2 regions of the Pseudomonas sp. F2 genome follow, and region 1 is predicted to be linked to the other one. Evidence: predicted binding sites of a transcription regulator. Region 1 holds the regulator's gene; the other holds the start of a gene.
What was found. The regulator sigma-54, encoded in region 1, starts transcription at its own class of promoters, with help from an activator protein. The targets are predictions, from matches to a motif close to ANTGGCATNNANNTTGCTNT.

Region 1 (7,102 bases):
GACTTCGTGCGCGAACACGCCCATGGCGTCACTCGGGCCCGCGGTGGCGAAGGTGCCGCCCGCGAATTCTGCGAATTGATCCTGCGCGCCCAGGGCCGCCTCGATGCGGCCAACGCCGCGTACCTGTGAGCCAAACCATGTTTAGCAAAAAATTTCGCAACTTCCTGTTGTTCGGCTGTATCGCTGCCCTGTTTGCAGCGGTCGGCTACTGGAACATCAGCCCTGAACGGTTCCTCGACAAACCTGTGACCAAGGTCGAAGACACCGCCATCGACTGGTACGCCACGAACACGCATACCCTGCAATACCTTCCGGACGGCAAGGTGCAGTACGAAATGACGTCGGACAAGGCCGAGCATCTGAAAGCGACGGACGTGACACTGGTCACCAAACCCGACCTCAACATGTTCCGCGGCACAGACTTTCCGTGGCATGTGACCAGCGAGCGTGGCGAAGTAAACCCGGACGGAACCCAGGTAGAACTGATCGACTCGGTACGCATCAAGCGCACCGATGAAAAGAACCGCGACACCCTGATCACCAGCACCCGCATGACGGTGTTCCCTCAGCAGCAATATGCGCAGACCGAGCAACCCGTTAGAATCGACGGCGCTGGCGGTGTATCGACTGGCGTGGGAATGAAGGCGTATTTGAAGGAAAGCAGGATACACCTGCAATCGAACGTAAGAGGACAGTATGAGGCTCGTTAAAACCCTCCCTATTTTGCTCAGTCTGGGCGCAGCACTGGGAAGCGTGAGCGCCTGGGCTCTGCCGAACGATCAGCAGCAACCTATCCGCATTCAGGCCGACGACGCCCAACTGGACGACAAGAATGGCATCGCCACCTATAAAGGTGACGTGATCATCACCCAGGGTTCGATGATCGTTAAGGGCAATACGGTGACCATCACCCGTACCCCGACCGGCGACATCGACGTGGTGACCTCGGTGGGTAACCTTGCCTACTTCGAGCAGTTGCAAACCCAGGGTGACACCAAGCCTGTACAGGGCTGGGGCGTGACGATCCAGTATCACGCCGCGCAAAACCGCGTCGTGCTGATCGACAAGGCCAAGGTTGTCGACAAGGACAACAACACCACCCAGGGCGAGAAAATCGTCTATGACACGGTGAGAAAACTGGCCAGCGCCGGTCGCGCTACCGGCAACAAGGTCACCGAGACGCGTCCGCGCATCGACATGGTGATCCAGCCGAAGAAGAAAACCGACGAGAAAACCCAGTAATGGCAACTCTGAAAGCTCAGCACCTGGCCAAGGCCTATAAAAGCCGCCAGGTCGTGCGTGACGTCAGCCTGTCGATCGACAGCGGCCAGATCGTCGGCCTGCTCGGCCCGAACGGCGCCGGCAAGACCACCTGCTTCTACATGATCGTCGGCCTGGTGCAGGCCGATCAGGGCCGCGTACTGATCGACGATCTGGACGTCAGCCACCAGCCGATGCACGGTCGCGCCAAGGCCGGTATCGGCTATCTGCCGCAAGAAGCGTCGATCTTCCGCAAACTGTCGGTGGCCGACAACATCATGGCCATCCTCGAGACTCGTCAGGAGCTCGACAAGGCCGGTCGTCGCAAGGAGCTGGAAAGCCTGCTGCAGGAGTTCCATATCAGCCACATCCGCGACAACCTCGGCATGAGCCTGTCCGGTGGTGAACGCCGTCGGGTGGAAATCGCCCGCGCCCTGGCGACCGCCCCGAAATTCATCCTGCTCGACGAACCGTTCGCCGGTGTCGACCCGATCTCGGTCGGCGACATCAAGCAGATCATCCATCACCTCAAGGCCAAGGGCATCGGTGTGCTGATCACCGACCATAACGTGCGTGAGACGCTGGATATCTGCGAGACCGCCTACATCGTCAACGACGGTCAACTGATCGCTGAAGGCGATGCGGCAACCATCCTTGCCAACGACCTGGTGAAGGAAGTGTACCTGGGCCACGAGTTCCGCCTCTAAAGCGCGAGCGCATTCGGCCAGCCGTCCGGGTGCTGTAACGTTGAAGCGCTTTTTTTATACGCTTTATTGTTACAGCGCTCTAGGCAAACACGACAGTTTCAGGCATATAATTTGCTTAAGTTTGGCGCTTCGGCGCCCTGTAGTGGATGGCGCATGCGCGCCGGCGAATAAGGTGTTAAGCCCCTGCCATGAAACCATCGCTAGTCTTGAGAATGGGCCAGCAGCTGACGATGACACCGCAGCTGCAACAGGCCATCCGCCTGCTCCAATTGTCGACCCTGGACCTGCAACAGGAAATCCAGGAGGCCCTGGAATCCAATCCGATGCTCGAGCGCCAGGAAGAAGGCGACGACTTCGACAACTCCGATCCATTGGCCGACAACGCCGAACAAAAACCCAACACCGAGATTCAGGAACCCTCCTATCAGGAAACCGCCCCGACGGTGGACAACCTGGAGGAAGGCGAATGGAACGAGCGCATTCCTAACGAATTGCCCGTCGATACCGCCTGGGAAGACGTCTACCAGACCAGCGCCAGCAGCCTGCCCAGCAGCGATGACGACGAGTGGGATTTCACCACCCGCACCTCCGCCGGGGAAAGCCTGCAAAGCCATCTGCTGTGGCAACTGAACCTGGCGCCGATGTCCGACACCGACCGCCTGATCGCCGTGACCCTGATCGATTGCATCAACAACCAGGGTTATCTCGACGAAACGCTCGAAGAAATTCTCGACGCCTTTGATCCGGAGCTCGACATCGAGCTGGACGAGATCGAAGCCGTTCTGCACCGCATTCAGCAATTCGAACCCGCCGGCATCGGCGCGCGCAACCTCGGCGAATGCCTGTTGCTGCAACTGCGTCAACTCCCGGCCAAGACTCCTTGGCTGAACGAAGCCAAGCGTCTGGTCAGCGACTACATCGATCTGCTTGGCAGTCGCGACTACAGCCAGCTGATGCGACGCATGAAGCTCAAGGAAGACGAGCTGCGTCAGGTCATCGAACTGGTGCAGAGCCTCAATCCGCGCCCGGGTTCACAGATCGAATCCACCGAAGCCGAGTACGTGGTGCCTGACGTGATTGTGCGCAAGGACAACGAACGCTGGCTGGTCGAGCTGAATCAGGAGTCGGTGCCTCGTCTGCGGGTCAATGCGCAGTACGCCGGCTTCGTGCGACGCGCCGACACCAGCGCCGACAACACCTTCATGCGCAACCAGTTGCAAGAGGCGCGCTGGTTCATCAAGAGCCTGCAAAGCCGCAATGAAACCCTGATGAAGGTGGCCACCCAGATCGTCGAGCACCAACGTGGCTTCCTGGAATACGGCGACGAAGCCATGAAACCGTTGGTCCTGCATGACATCGCCGAGGCGGTCGGCATGCACGAATCGACGATTTCCCGGGTCACCACGCAGAAATTCATGCATACCCCTCGGGGCATTTATGAACTGAAATACTTTTTCTCCAGCCACGTCAGCACCTCTGAAGGCGGTGAATGCTCATCCACGGCGATCCGCGCGATCATCAAAAAACTGGTCGCGGCGGAAAATCAGAAAAAGCCATTGAGTGACAGCAAGATCGCTGGTTTACTGGAGGCACAAGGCATTCAGGTGGCTCGCCGCACCGTCGCCAAGTACCGTGAATCCCTCGGGATCGCGCCTTCGAGCGAACGCAAGCGGTTGATGTAAGCCACGTTACAGCGTTCCAGTGGCAGGCTATCCGGCCTGCCGCTTTATGCACTGGCAACGAAGGAGAAGCTGTATGCAAGTCAACATCAGTGGACACCAACTGGAAGTGACCGAACCTCTGCGCACCTACATCAACGAGAAACTCGAACGATTGGAGCGCCATTTCGACAAGATCACTAACGTGCAGGTCACGATGTGCGTCGAAAAGCTCAAGCAGAAAATCGAAGCCACCTTGCATATACCCGGCAGCGAAGTGGTCGCCAACGCAGAAGATACCGACATGTATGCTGCGATCGACTCACTGACCGACAAGCTGGATCGCCAACTCAAAAAGCATAAGGAAAAGACCCAGAGCCTCCTTCAGGGCGCAACCGGTCGTTAACACTCCCAACCCATGATCCGACTTGAAAGTATCCTGACCCCCGGCCGTTCCCTGGTGAACGTGCCGGGCGGCAGTAAAAAGAAAGCCCTCGAACAGATTGCCAACCTCATCCATAAAGAAGTGCCGGATCTGGCCATGCAGGATGTGTTCGATGCGCTGATCGCCCGTGAGAAACTCGGTTCCACCGGTTTCGGCAACGGCATCGCCATTCCCCACTGTCGCCTCAAAGGCTGCGAAGCGCCTATCAGCGCATTGATGCACCTTGATGCCCCCATTGATTTCGATGCCATCGACGGCGCTCCGGTTGACTTGCTGTTTGTCCTGCTGGTCCCGGAAGCGGCCACCGATGCTCACCTCGAATTACTGCGCCAGATCGCCAGCATGCTCGATCGCAAGGAAGTGCGCGAAAAACTGCGCAGCGCACCGAGTAATGAAGCCTTGTATCATGTCGTCCTGAGCGAGCAGAACGGTCATTAATCATGCGTTTGATCATCGTCAGCGGCCGCTCCGGCTCGGGTAAAAGTACTGCCCTGGATGTCCTTGAGGACAACGGCTACTACTGCATCGACAACCTGCCGGCCGGCTTGCTGCCGGAACTCGCCGAACGCGCCCTGATTCATACGGAGCTGGCCCAGCCGCTGGTGGCCGTGTCGATCGATGCACGCAATCTGCCGAGCCACCTGTCGCGTTTCCCCGAACTGCTTGAAGAAGTCCGCGCCCGCCACATCCAGTGCGATGTGCTGTATCTGGATGCTGACGAAGAAACCCTGCTCAAGCGCTTCTCGGAAACCCGCCGACGCCATCCGCTGAGCACTGCCAACCGCTCGCTGGCCGAAGCGATCAACGACGAAACTGCCCTGCTCGGCCCGATTGCCGACCTGGCCGACCTCAAGGTCAACACTACCAACCTGAATCTGTACCAGCTGCGTGACACCATCAAGTTGCGCCTGCTGAACCAGCCGGAGCCGGGCACGGCGTTTCTGGTCGAGTCGTTCGGCTTCAAGCGCGGCATGCCGGTGGACGCGGATCTGGTGTTCGACGTGCGCTGCCTGCCCAACCCGTACTGGAAGCCGGAGCTACGCGCCCAATCGGGTCTCGATGCACCAGTCGCCGAATACCTGGCGGCGCAGCCGGAAGTCGAGGAGATGTATCAGGATATCTTCGGCTATCTGAATAAATGGCTGCCACGCTTTGCGGCGAGCAACCGCGCCTACGTCACCATTGCCATTGGCTGCACAGGTGGGCATCACCGCTCCGTTTACCTGACCGAACGCCTGGGTCAGGCCCTGCAGAAAACCCTGAAGAACGTCCAGGTTCGCCACCGCGACCTCACTTAAAGGATTCACACCGCGATGCCTGCTCTGGAAATCGAAATCATCAATAAACTGGGCCTGCATGCCCGAGCGTCGGCCAAGTTCGTCGGGGTGGCGGGTCAGTTCCCGGATTGCACGATCAGAGTGGGTCGTACACCAGAAACAACCGTGGACGGTAAAAGCATCATGGCGATGATGATGCTGGCTGCCGGCAAGGGCACGAAGATCTATCTGAGCACCGAAGGCCATCAGGAAAAAGAAGCGCTGGATGCGCTGGTGGCGTTGATCAACAACTACTTCGATGAGGGTGGTTGATCGTTAAAGATCAAAAGATCAAAAAATCGCAGCCTGCGGCAGCTTCTACAGTGAACGCATTCCAAATGCAGGAGCTGCCGCAGGCTGCGATCTTTTGATATTCAGCCCAATGCGGTATCCATCACCATCATCAGACAAAACCCGATCAGCAAGCCAAGACTGGCCAGCTTGTCATGACCATTGCGTCGCGACTCGGGGATCACCTCATGCGTCACTACCAGCAACATCGCTCCCGCGGCCAGCGCCAGCCCCAACGGCAACAACAACTCTGCCAGGCTGACCAGCCACGCACAGAGCAGCGCAAACACCGGCTCGACCAGCCCTGACGCCGCACCGATCAAAAACGCCTTGACCCGCGACATCCCGGCCCCGGCCAACACCAGCGCAATCACTAACCCCTCTGGCACATCCTGCAAGGCGATGCCCATCGCCAGGCTGTCGGCATCCGGCATGCCGCCGCCAGCAGACACCCCCACCGCCATGCCTTCCGGGATGTTGTGGGCAATGATGGCAAACACGAACAGCCAGATCCGCGGCGCAATCATCGGGCGCTCAGGGGTACCGACGAGCATTTCCGGTGAGGCGCCGGACAGTTTCAGGTCCGCCAGATACAGACCGAATGCACCGAGCATGATGCCGAAGCAGATCAACCCGCTGGCAGCCCACGGTGTCAGGCCCAGACTTTCAGCAGCAGCGATACCTGGCACGATCAGCGAAAACGCAGTCGCCGCCAGCATCACGCCGGCGCCGAACCCCAACAGCGTATCGCTGAGCCTCTGCGGCATGCGCCGGATCACCAGCACCGGCACCGCGCCGAGCGCCGTGCCGAGGGCGCAAATCGCGCCACCCTGCAAGGCCCGCGACAGTTTCGGCTGCAGATCCAGCCACTCCAGCCCATGCGCCGCCAGCAAAGTCATGCCCGCCAGCAGCAACAGCGACCCGATCGCGTAACGAAACATGCGTCCACCGCCAGCCGCCAGTGTTTCAGTGCTCATAGTCAGCCTTGGATTGTTTTTATGGATGACTTAAAACCAGAGCAGCCTGATAACGCGCGGCAACTTCAGGCCAATTGATCACGTTGTAGAACGCGTTGATGTATTCCGGGCGACGGTTTTGGTAACGCAGGTAGTAGGCGTGTTCCCAGACGTCCAGACCGAGAATCGGCGTGTTGCCGTTCATCAACGGGCTGTCCTGATTGCCGCTACTTTCCACGACCAGTTCTTTTTCCGGGGTCACGCTGAGCCAGGCCCAGCCACTGCCGAAACGGGTCAGCGCGGCTTTGGTGAAGGCCTCCTTGAAGCTGTCGAGACCGCCCAATTGCTCCTCGATCGCCTTGGCCAGTGCACCGTCAGGCTTGCCGCCACCGTTGGGCACCATGACTTCCCAGAACAGCGAATGGTTGGCATGCCCGCCACCCTGATTGATCACGGCCGCACGGAGTTT
Region 2 (7,102 bases), 610 kb from region 1:
CGTACAAGCCGAAAGAAGTCGAGCGGGTGCAGAATTCGCGGTCGATCGAGAAGTTCTGACCTTTCCTGAATTTTTCGGCGCCTGTCCGGTCGCCATCGCTGGCAAGCCAGCTCCCACATTGATTGTTGTCGTACACAAGATTCATGTGCGACGCAAAACCCTGTGGGAGCTGGCTGCCAGCGATTGAGGCCAGCACAAACACCGCACAAATCCCGGACAAACAAAAACGCCCCCGGTCTCGCGACCGGGGGCGTTTTTTTCAAGCTCGGGCTGAATTACGCCTTGGCTTTCTTGGCAGCGCGGGTACGCTCGCTTTCGTCCAGGATCTTCTTGCGAAGACGGATGGACTTAGGAGTGACTTCGCACAGCTCGTCTTCCTGGATGTATTCCAGAGCCTGTTCCAGAGTGAAGCGAACAGGTGGTACCAGAGCGATGGTTTCGTCTTTACCCGAAGCACGCATGTTGTCGAGCTTCTTGCCTTTGGTAGGGTTCACACCCAGGTCGTTGTCGCGGCTGTTCTGACCAACGATCTGACCGTTGTAGATCTCCTGGCCGTGTTCTACGAACAGCTTGCCGCGAGCCTGCAGGGTTTCCAGCGAGTAGGTCAGTGCCTTGCCGGTTTCAACCGAAACCAGTACGCCGTTCTGACGGCCGGACATGTGGCCCGACTTCACTGGCGCGTAACGGTCGAAGATCGAGGTCAGGATGCCAGCACCGTTGGTCAGGGTCAGGAACTGGTTACGGAAACCGATCAGACCGCGAGCAGGGATGTTGTATTCCAGACGAACACGGCCCTTGCCATCCGGCACCATGTTGCTCAGGTCGCCTTTACGCAGACCCATCTCTTCCATGACCTTGCCCTGGGATTCTTCAGGGATGTCGATGGTGACGTTTTCGAACGGTTCCTGCTTCACGCCGTCAACTTCACGGATGATCACTTCAGGACGGCCCAGGGCCAGCTCGAAGCCTTCGCGACGCATGGTTTCGATCAGTACCGAGAGGTGCAGCTCACCACGGCCGGAAACCTTGAACTTGTCAGCCGAGTCGCCTTCTTCAACGCGCAGTGCAACGTTGTACAGCAGCTCTTTGTCCAGACGGTCCTTGATGTTACGGGAGGTCACGAACTTGCCTTCTTTACCGCAGAATGGCGAGTCGTTTACCTGGAAGGTCATGGAAACGGTTGGCTCGTCAACGGTCAGCGGCTTCATCGCCTCGACGGTGTTGATGTCGCACAGGGTGTCGGAGATGAACAGCTCGTCGAAGCCGCTGATGCAGACGATGTCGCCGGCTGCTGCTTCTTCAACGTCAATGCGGTGCAGACCGTGGTGACCCATCAGCTTCAGGATACGACCGTTGCGGCGCTTGCCGTCGGCGCTGATTGCGACAACCGGAGTGTTTGGCTTGACGCGACCACGAGCGATACGGCCAACACCGATAACACCCAGGAAGCTGTTGTAGTCCAGAGCGGAGATCTGCATCTGGAACGGACCGTCACGGTCAACGGCCGGAGGCGGAACGTGGTCGACCACTGCCTGGTACAGCGCAGTCATGTCTTCGCCCATGGCGGTGTGGTCCAGACCGGCGATGCCGTTCAGGGCCGAAGCGTAAACAACCTGGAAGTCCAGTTGTTCTTCGGTCGCACCGAGGTTGTCGAACAGGTCGAAGATCTGGTCCAGAACCCAGTCCGGACGCGCGCCTGGACGGTCAACCTTGTTGATCACCACGATTGGACGCAGGCCGGCTTCGAAGGCCTTCTTGGTCACGAAACGGGTTTGCGGCATAGGGCCGTCTTGAGCGTCAACCAGCAGCAGAACGGAGTCAACCATCGACATTACGCGTTCTACTTCGCCGCCGAAGTCGGCGTGGCCCGGGGTGTCCACGATGTTGATGTGGTAGCCGTTCCAGTTGATGGCGGTGTTTTTCGCCAGGATGGTAATACCGCGCTCTTTTTCCTGGTCGTTGGAGTCCATCACGCGCTCGTCGTTGAGCTCGTTGCGCTCCAGAGTGCCGGATTGACGCAGGAGTTTGTCTACCAGGGTGGTCTTACCATGGTCAACGTGGGCAATGATGGCGATGTTACGTAGATTTTCGATCACTTGTGTATCTCGATCAGAGGATTCGGTTTGCTGACAAGTCTTGGCAGCGATTAACAGTAGTGTCCGGCATGGCCGTTACAGCTTGACGGCGGTGTCGGGGGGCCGGTGACGCAGGCCACAGGCAAACAGCCCCGGGCACTTAGCTCGGTCGATAAACGCGCACATTGGCATGCCCCTCACTGAGCAAATGGTGAGCATGCAGGCGACTCATCACGCCTTTGTCGCAATACAGCAGGTACTGGCGAGTCGGATCCAGCTCCTTGAAACGAGCGTTCACTGCGTAGAACGGCATCGTCTGTACTTCTATGCCGGCGAGTTCCAGCGGGTCATCCTCGGCCGCATCCGGGTGACGGATGTCGATGACGATCTGACCGGCCAGCGCTTCGCCGACTTCTTCGATCTGCAAGTCCTGGCCCAATTCGTCGATCACTCGATCGATCGGCACCAGTTTGGCGTTTTCGAGCGCACGCTCGAGGACCGCCATGTCGAATTCTTTCTCTTCGTGCTCAACACGGTGGCGCTTGGCGGCGGTCTTCGGATTGACCGAGATGACCCCGCAGTACTCCGGCATGTGCCGGGCGAAATCGGCGGTGCCGATCTCGTTGGCCGTGTCGATGATGTCCTGCTTGTGCGCAACGATCAGTGGGCGCAGGACCAGCTTGTCGGTCACGCAGTCGATCACCGACAGGTTCGGCAGCGTCTGGCTCGATACCTGGGAAATCGCTTCGCCGGTGACCAGCGCGTCGATGTGCAGCCGGTCGGCAATGGCCGACGATGCGCGCAACATCATACGCTTCAATACGACGCCCATATGACTGTTATCGACTTTGCCGAGAATTTCACCCAACACTTCTTCGAACGGAACACTGACAAATAGCACGCGTTGCGAGCTGCCGTACTTCTTCCAGATGAAATGCGCGACTTCCATCACGCCCAGTTCGTGGGCACGCCCGCCCAGATTGAAGAAGCAGAAATGTGCCATCAGGCCGCGGCGCATGATCTGGTACGCGGCAACCGTCGAGTCAAAGCCGCCGGACATCAATACCAGCGTCTGCTCCAGGGCGCCGAGCGGGTAACCGCCAATACCGTTGTGCTGGCTGTGGATGACAAACAACCGTTGGTCGCGAACTTCGATGCGAACTTCGATTTCCGGGTCTTTGAGGTCGATTCCGGCCGCCCCGCATTCGCGACGCAGCTTGCTGCCGACGTATTTTTCGACGTCCATCGAGCTGAACGGATGCTTGCCTGCACGTTTGCAGCGCACCGAAAAAATCTTCCCGGCCAGCACATCGCCGTAGTGCTGTTTGCACTTCTCGGTGATGTCGTCGAAGTCGCCCAGCGGGTATTCGTCGATCTGCAGAAAGTGCGCGACACCAGGAGTACAAGTGAGGCGCTCGCCCATCTCTTTCAAGGCTTTGGGGTCGGTCACGCGGGTTTCCAGCTCGAGATTGTCCCACACACCGTTCACCACCACGGCCGGGTCCAGATCGCGGAGCACGGCGCGGATGTTCTTGGCCAGCTGGCGGATGAAACGCATCCGGACAGGGCGGCTTTTGATGGTGATCTCGGGGAAGACTTTTACGATTAGTTTCATGAAAACAGCGCGCGCAGGGCCAGCCGAAAAAGGGGGGCGCGGATTATAGCGGAAATTGCTCAAGGTTTAACCAGTTAATATGCAGAAGGTTTCACTTGCACCAAAACGGGTCATTTCTGATTTGAAGCGCTACATTAAGGGGCGATAAATTCGCCTTTATGGCGCTTTCTTGCTTCGAAAGCGTGAAATTGGGGCAAAAAACCCATGCTGGGGCACTGGCATGCAATTTGCTCCCTTGTGAGGCAGGTTGCCTTGGCAGAGTATCTGCGCCGGCATCACCCAAATTAAGGGCATCCACTACCAAGCCCTAAGCCACCCGGAGGACACTATGTCGAAGTCGGTTCAACTCATCAAAGATCATGACGTCAAGTGGATTGATCTGCGCTTCACGGACACCAAAGGCACTCAGCACCACGTGACCATGCCGGCTCGCGATGCGCTGGAAGACGACTTCTTCGAAGTCGGCAAGATGTTCGACGGTTCCTCCATCGCTGGCTGGAAAGGCATCGAAGCCTCCGACATGATCCTGCTGCCGGACGACGACACTGCCGTTCTCGACCCGTTCACCGAAGACGCGACCCTGATCCTGGTTTGCGACATCATCGAACCTTCGACCATGCAAGGTTACGATCGCGACCCGCGCGCCATCGCGCACCGCGCCGAGGAATACCTGAAGACCACCGGTATCGGTGACACCGTCTTCGCCGGTCCAGAACCAGAATTCTTCATCTTCGACGAAGTGAAGTTCAAATCCGACATCTCCGGCTCGATGTTCAAGATCTACTCCGAGCAAGGTTCGTGGATGTCCGACCAGGACATCGAAGGCGGCAACAAAGGCCACCGTCCTGGCATCAAAGGCGGCTACTTCCCGGTTCCGCCGTTCGACCACGACCACGAAATCCGTACTGCCATGTGCAACGCACTGGAAGAGATGGGCCAGACCGTTGAAGTTCACCACCACGAAGTGGCGACTGCCGGTCAGAACGAAATCGGTGTCAAGTTCAACACCCTGGTGAAAAAAGCTGACGAAGTTCAGACCCTGAAATACGTTGTCCACAACGTTGCCGACGCTTACGGCCGCACTGCGACCTTCATGCCGAAGCCACTGTACGGCGACAACGGCTCGGGCATGCACGTACACATGTCCATCGCCAAAGACGGCAAGAACACCTTCGCTGGCGAAGGCTATGCCGGCCTGTCCGAAACCGCCCTGTACTTCATCGGCGGTATCATCAAGCACGGTAAGGCCCTGAACGGCTTCACCAACCCGGCCACCAACTCCTACAAGCGTCTGGTGCCAGGTTTCGAAGCGCCGGTGATGCTGGCCTACTCGGCTCGCAACCGCTCCGCCTCGATCCGTATTCCTTACGTCAACAGCCCACGCGGCCGTCGTATCGAAGCTCGCTTCCCGGATCCGGCTGCCAACCCGTACCTGGCTTTCGCAGCACTGCTGATGGCCGGTCTGGACGGTATCCAGAACAAGATCCACCCTGGCGATGCCGCTGACAAAAACCTGTACGACCTGCCGCCTGAAGAGGCGAAAGAGATCCCACAGGTTTGCGGCAGCCTGAAAGAAGCCCTGGAAGAGCTGGACAAGGGCCGTGCGTTCCTGACCAAGGGCGGCGTATTCTCCGACGACTTCATCGACGCTTACATCGCGCTGAAATCCGAAGAAGAAATCAAGGTCCGTACCTTCGTACACCCACTGGAATATGAGCTGTACTACAGCTGCTGATCCGGTAGCGCTGCGCTACGCAGCGTGACAAAAGAGGCCTCCTTCGGGAGGCCTTTTTATTGCCCACGATTTATGAAGCTACACAAATCCCCGGTGGGAGCGAGCCTGCTCGCGAATACGGTGGGTCATTGACGGGGATGGCGACCGCCTTCGCGAGCAGGCTCGCTCCCAAAGGGGATTTTGGCGTCTGAATGATCTCCGGATATATCCCGGGCTGGGCCAACCGCCGCACCCTGGCCTATGCTGCACCCCATCGCTTTCTTTCCCGGTCGATTTCATGGGTCGCACCTTTCTCTACATTCTGCTGCTGATCGCCTTGCCCGCCGCCGCGCAGATCTACAAGTACACCGACGCCAACGGCAACACGGTCTACAGCGATCACTCGCCGGACGGCGTCAAAGCACAACCGCTTGAGTTGCCGCCACTTAACAGCGTCGAGCCACAGGCACCGAGCGCGCCAGCGCCTTCAAGCACCGACACACGCCCCGCGGCACGCAGTGCCTACGAGGTGCTGGAGCTGACCGGCCTGCCCAGCGAAGAGGCGCTGCGCGCCAACAACGGCACCTTCACTGTCAATGTGCTGATCAAGCCGCGCCTGCAGGCGCCGCACCAATTGAGGCTGGTGCTGGACGACGCGCCTTACGGCCAGCCGAGCAACGTGCCCATCCTGCAACTGGTGAATGTTGATCGTGGCGAGCATCGTCTCGCGGTGCAGGTGATCGACGGCGAAGCGATCATCCAGCAGAGCCCAACGGTGGTGTTCACCGTGCAGCGGGTGCACAAGCCATGAGGATTTTCTGGCTGATCCTGTGTCTGTTCGCCCTGCCCGTTTCGGCGGAGGTCTTCACCTACGTCGATGCGCAGGGTAATCGCGTCTACACCGATCAGCCGCGCGGCAATGCCAAGCGCGTTCCCATCGCAACCAGCAACCGCATGTCGGCCAACCCCACGGTCGCTGCGCCGATCAACGCCGCAAAAAAATCCCCGGAACAACCGCTGTTTCACTACGACATGCTGCGCATCCTCATCCCCGAGCCGGACGCGACCCTTCGCAGCAGCGCGGGCGAGGTGATCGTCAGCGTCACCAGCGAACCGGGTCTACAGCAGGGTCACCGCTATCGCCTGCTGCTGGACGGACAAGCCACTGGCGAGCCGGGCCTGACTCCTGTTTTCCCGCTGAGCAACATTGATCGCGGCAGCCATAACCTGTCAGTGGAAATCCTCGATGACCAGGGCCGCACCGTCGAACGCACCGCCAACCAGCCGTTCCACATGCTGCGCATCTCGCTGGCACAAAAACGCCAAGTCAAACCCTGCGTCAGCGAGGACTACGGCGTACGCCCGGAATGCCCATTGAAAGACAAACCCGCTGAAGAAAAAAATCCCTTCCTGCGCTTCTTCTAACGCTGTTCAGCTTTGCGCACTATATTGGTGCATAAGACTGCACCGTACTCACATTTCAACCCAATTTGGTTCGAAACTTCCCGCCCTGAGCACATTGGCGCCACGCAAACGAGCGTCAAACGCCTGTTTCAGGGGACGAACGCTTCTTTTCGGAGCCTTGGTTTGGTTTTTGCATTTTCCGTTTAACGACGCCTGCTTCTTGCGCACGCTCCGCCCCCAAAAGAGGCTCCGATGACTATTAGCGACGCAATCCACCGTTTGCTGCTCGACAAC

Region 2: a site for sigma-54 is predicted at 3,905-3,924, ahead of glnA (glutamate--ammonia ligase). Genes of this name have one in related genera too.

The regions. Positions count from the first base shown of each region.
Region 1 covers NZ_CM169904.1:5,483,751-5,490,852, reverse strand. The annotation lists gene AC193Q_RS24595 (KdsC family phosphatase) at 1-129, shown strand, start outside; gene lptC (LPS export ABC transporter periplasmic protein LptC) at 138-710, shown strand; gene lptA (lipopolysaccharide transport periplasmic protein LptA) at 697-1,242, shown strand; gene lptB (LPS export ABC transporter ATP-binding protein) at 1,242-1,967, shown strand; gene AC193Q_RS24575 (RNA polymerase factor sigma-54) at 2,156-3,649, shown strand; gene hpf (ribosome hibernation-promoting factor, HPF/YfiA family) at 3,723-4,031, shown strand; gene ptsN (PTS IIA-like nitrogen regulatory protein PtsN) at 4,044-4,508, shown strand; gene rapZ (RNase adapter RapZ) at 4,511-5,368, shown strand; gene AC193Q_RS24555 (HPr family phosphocarrier protein) at 5,384-5,659, shown strand; gene AC193Q_RS24550 (ZIP family metal transporter) at 5,761-6,654, opposite strand; gene AC193Q_RS24545 (superoxide dismutase) at 6,674-7,102, opposite strand, start outside.
Region 2 covers NZ_CM169904.1:4,875,919-4,883,020, reverse strand. The annotation lists gene AC193Q_RS22045 (YkgJ family cysteine cluster protein) at 1-59, shown strand, start outside; gene typA (translational GTPase TypA) at 276-2,096, opposite strand; gene thiI (tRNA uracil 4-sulfurtransferase ThiI) at 2,236-3,690, opposite strand; gene glnA (glutamate--ammonia ligase) at 4,019-5,425, shown strand; gene AC193Q_RS22025 (DUF4124 domain-containing protein) at 5,703-6,215, shown strand; gene AC193Q_RS22020 (DUF4124 domain-containing protein) at 6,212-6,829, shown strand; gene glnL (nitrogen regulation protein NR(II)) at 7,061-7,102, shown strand, end outside.